One region of the Litorilinea aerophila genome, then DNA from elsewhere that is predicted to be linked to it. Evidence: riboswitches for the same ligand, from Rfam matches in the RefSeq annotation. Region 1 holds a riboswitch; the other holds the start of a gene.
The links. Region 1 has a riboswitch for glycine ahead of gcvT (glycine cleavage system aminomethyltransferase GcvT). Riboswitches for the same ligand answer to the same signal wherever they lie in the genome.
Positions count from the first base shown of each region.

Region 2: another riboswitch for glycine. It lies ahead of gcvP (aminomethyl-transferring glycine dehydrogenase); the one in region 1 lies ahead of gcvT (glycine cleavage system aminomethyltransferase GcvT).

Region 1 covers NZ_VIGC02000012.1:72,969-75,261, forward strand. The annotation lists gene FKZ61_RS11030 (carbohydrate ABC transporter permease) at 1-232, opposite strand, end outside; tRNA gene FKZ61_RS11035 (tRNA-Arg) at 678-750, opposite strand; glycine riboswitch at 909-1,031, shown strand; glycine riboswitch at 1,034-1,101, shown strand; gene gcvT (glycine cleavage system aminomethyltransferase GcvT) at 1,204-2,293, shown strand, end outside.
Region 2 covers NZ_VIGC02000023.1:57,293-59,585, reverse strand. The annotation lists gene FKZ61_RS16555 (NuoF family protein) at 1-80, opposite strand, end outside; gene hoxE (bidirectional hydrogenase complex protein HoxE) at 108-659, opposite strand; glycine riboswitch at 1,040-1,149, shown strand; gene gcvP (aminomethyl-transferring glycine dehydrogenase) at 1,342-2,293, shown strand, end outside.

The DNA of each region.
Region 1 (2,293 bases):
AACTCTGCAGGATGTCGATGTAGTTTTGCAGGCCCACGAAGCTGTAGTCAAAACGGCCGGCGATGGTGGTGTTGAGGCTGAGGTAGATGGCGTAAAAGAAAGGGACGCCGGTTAAGAGAAACACGAAGAGGACGGCCGGCGCCAGCATCAGGATGCCCAGCAGCCGTTCACTATCCACCACATGCCTGAAATCGAACCGTCGGACTTGAGGTTTGGGTGCGACCGCTTCCAAGGTTTCTTCCTTTCCTCCCCCCTGAGTCCACTGCAGAAACCACGGACTTCACCACTTTCTTTACACTTGGGTTCAGCCACAGATTCCATAGAAAACACGGATTACACAGATCGAGCTGGATAAAAATCTGTGTTCATCTGTGGGCTCTGTGATCGAATTCAATCTGCAAAGGTGGTGACAGATTTCGCCAGATTTCTCGCTGGGAGTCCTCTGCGCCTGCTGCGTTTCTGCGGTAAAAGAACGCCTTTTGCAGGGGAATCAAAAAAGAAAAACACCGACAACCAAGATGCAACCACCAGATACGACCAATGTGAGGGAATGGAACCGGGCCTGAAGCCAGAACCTGACCGGCAGACAGGAACCCACGTGGGGAAGATGTAGGAGGGCAGTCAGTTGGTTCCTGCCAGGACACCGTTGAAGACGGTGTCAGGGAGCCACAAGTCAGCACCCCCTCCAGGATTCGAACCTGGGACCCACAGATTAGAAGTCTGTTGCTCTATCCACTGAGCTAAGGGGGCAGGACGACACCTTTCAGCGCGATTGTAGCCAACATCCCGGCGAAAGTCAAAAAACAGCCGTTTTACCCTGGACACCGCCCCTGCCCACAGCGACCTGACCTTGCCAACATCTGCCGCTCCGGGTATACTGGCCCTGCAAAACCAGGATCGACAGCCGTTTGAAGAACACGAGAGAGCGCCTCCCAAAAGCCACCGGCCTGGGAGGCCGCCGAAGGTGCAAGCGCCATTCGCCACCCGAGGGATGGCGTGACTCTCTCAGGCAAAAGGATCGTGTTCGGACGGAACTCTGGAGAGAGCTCGCTGCAGGCGAGTCGCCGACGGGGATGAAACTCTCAGGCGCCAGGACAGAGTGGACACCGGGTAACTTCCTGGTATCCACTCTTTTTGATTGGCGCCTGGATGAAACAGCGCCTGTCTGGCCTGGACAGGGCCACCCACAGAAAGGACGACGGCATGCAACGAACCCGCCTCTACGCAACCCACGTGGCCATGGGCGCCCGCATGGTGGACTTCGCGGGCTGGGAACTGCCGGTTCAATACCCTTCCGGCCCCACAGCCGAACACCACGCAGTCCGCAACGCAGCCGGCCTCTTCGACATCGACCACATGGGCCAGTTCGAGCTGCGGGGACCCGACGCCGAAGCCTTCCTCCAGCTGGTCCAGGTCTACGATGTAGCCGCCATGCAGCCCTACGACGCCCATTACAGCCTGCTCACCTATGCCGACGGCACCATCGTGGACGACATCTTCCTCTACCGCCTCCCGGAACGCTGGCTGGTGGTGGTCAACGCGGCCAACCGGGCCAAAGACCTGGCCTGGCTCCAGGCCCACCTGAACGGCTTCCAGGTCACCCTGGACGACATTTCGGACACCACCTACATGCTGGCCCTGCAGGGGCCCAAAGCCGAAGCCATCCTTCAACGGTTGACCCCCGCGGACCTGGCCTCCATGCCCGCACGCACGGCCCGGGAAACCACCCTGGACGGCGTCCCGGTGCTCTTGGGGCGCACCGGCTACACGGGCGAAGACGGCTTCGAGATCTACGCACCCGACGCCCAGGCAGAACACCTCTGGCAGCGCATCCTGGAAGCCGGTGCCGACGATGGCCTCCTGGCCTGCGGCCTGGCCGCCCGGGACAGCCTCCGCTTCGAGGCCTGCCTCCCCCTCTACGGCCATGAAATCGACGCCGCCACCAATCCCCTGGAAGCCCGGCTGGGCTGGGTCATCGACTGGGGCCACGACTTCATCGGCCGGGAGGCCCTGCTGAAAGTCCGGCTGGAAGAGCCCCAGCGGCTGCTGATCGGCTTCGAAATGCTAGACCGGGCCGTCCCCCGCCAGGGATACCCCATCGCGGTGGATGGGGAGGTGGTGGGCCACGTGACCACCGGCATGAAAAGCCCAACCCTGGACAAATTCCTGGGGCTGGGGTACGTGCCCCGACAGCACAGCAAACTTGGCACCGAGCTGGAGATCCTGGTGCGGGGCACCCCTCGCCGGGCCCGGGTGGTCAGGCGCCCCTTCTACAAGCCCCGCTACAAGGGGT
Region 2 (2,293 bases), on a different contig from region 1:
CAACAGAGCAGCCGGCAGCGGAAACCCTGCTGTCGCTCCTGCTCCCGTTGGGCCATGTTCTCCAGGTCGGCTCGATTCATGGTTTGCACCCTCCCTTCAGTGGGCCATTAGCCGGCCATGGGTTCCGGCTGAGAAGTGTCCAGCAGGGCCTTGAGCCGGCTGAGGGTGGTCTCCGGCGTCTCCCGGCCCAGGACTTCGCCATCCACCACAATCACCGGCGCCAGTCCACAGCTGCCCAGACAACGGGCGGTGGCGACGCTGAGTTTGCCGTCGGGCGTGGTCTGGCCTGGCTCCACCCCAAATTCCGCCTGCAGCGAGGCGACGATCTCGGCCGCCCGCTTGACGTAACAGGCCGTCCCCATGCAGACAATGCAGGTGTGCTCCCCCTGGGGTTTCAGGGAAAAGAAATGGTAAAAGGTGGCCACGCCGTAGACCCAACTCAGGGGCAGCTTGAGCTGGCGGGCCACATAGATCAGGAGATCCTCCTCCAGGAAGCCGAAAGCCTCCTGGGCAGTGTGCAACACCTCGATCAGGGCATCCTGTTGATACTGGAAGCGCTTCAACGTCCGGTCGATCAACTTGAAGCGGGGGTCGCCGCTGGGATGCTCCCCGCCATCGTCCCGGCGGGGTGAACGTTTGGCAGTCGGTCTGGCAGCCATACGCGTCCTTTCCAAAGCTGGAATCCACGGATGCACCGGCCCGGCGCCGGGGAGGCATGCTCCCGGCATGTTTACTGTACCGGAGAATGGGTCACCTGGCGTCAGGCAACTGGGGAGACCTGACCCTGCCCGGCTGGCCGGTCTTGCCCCTGGCCAGTTGACCAGGGGGCGGCCCCGTGCCCGCCCGATTTCTTCAGACCCAGGCGGATGAAGGGACCGCGACGGCTATGCTGGCCAGCATGTAGGGACGAAAAATTTTTCGCCCCGATTGACCCCAGACAGGTGAAAGGGGCACCCATTCCCGCAGGGGCGGGCATCTGGCATTCCGCTCCACTCCATGGCATAATAGAAAACCAGACAACCGAATATCCACAGGCTGATACGGCGCAGCGAGAGAGGGCCTGCTCTGCCAGGACGCCGAAGGTGCAAGCCGACGTGGCAGCCACACCACGCCGGTGACACTCTCAGGCAAAAGGATCGTTGCGCATAAGCCACTCTGGAAAGCCTCCTGTCCCCTGGGCAGGAGCACCGACGGGGCAATTCTCACCTATTCACTCGGGCATTCACTCGGGCAATTCATCAGGTGAGGACAATCTCTCAGGTCGACGACAGAGCAGACGGGCATCCTTTTGGAGTGCCCGTTTTTTGTTCCCCGTTTTGTGACACAGGAGGGAGTAGAATCATGACCCTGTCCAACGTGCTGGATGCCATTTTCGACCCATCCCCCCCAGACCCAACCACCGATCCCCAGGCCCGGCAGGCGCTCTTGCAACCCCAGGACACCTTCCCACGCCGCCACCTGGGCCCCACCCCGGCCGCCGTGGCCGAGATGCTGGCCACCATCGGCGTCTCCTCCCTGGATGAGCTCATCGACCAGGCCGTGCCGGCCAACATCCGCCTGCAGCGCCCCCTGGATCTGCCGCCCCCCCGCACCGAAAGCCAGGTCCTGGCCGACCTGCGGGAGCTGGCCGCGCAAAACCAGATCTTCCGCTCGTTCATCGGCATGGGCTACTACGACTGCATCACCCCGCCGGTGATCCAGCGCAACATCCTGGAAAATCCGGGCTGGTACACCCACTACACCCCGTACCAGCCTGAAATCGCCCAGGGCCGCCTGGAGGCGCTCCTCAACTTCCAGACCATGGTCTGTGACCTCACCGGCCTGGAAATCGCCAACGCCTCCCTGCTGGACGAAGGGACCGCGGCCGCCGAAGCCATGACCATGTGCAAGCGGGCCCAACGTCGCTCCACCGCCAACACCTTCTTCGTCTCCGAAAAATGCCACCCCCAGACCATCGCCGTGGTCCAGACCCGGGCCGAACCCTTCGGCTTCCAGGTGGTGGTGGGCGATCCCGCAAGCTACGACTTCAGCCAGCCCACCTTCGGCGCCTTGCTCCAATATCCGGACACTGAAGGCAACATCGAAGACTACGCGAACTTTGTGGAGCGGGCCCACCAGGCCGGCGCGCTGGTGGTGGTGGCCACCGACCTGCTGGCCCTGACCCTGCTGCGCCCACCCGGCGAGTTCGGCGCCGACATCGCCGTGGGCAGCAGCCAGCGCTTCGGCGTGCCCATGGGCTACGGCGGCCCCCACGCCGCCTTCATGGCCACCACCGACGCCCTCAAGCGCCTCA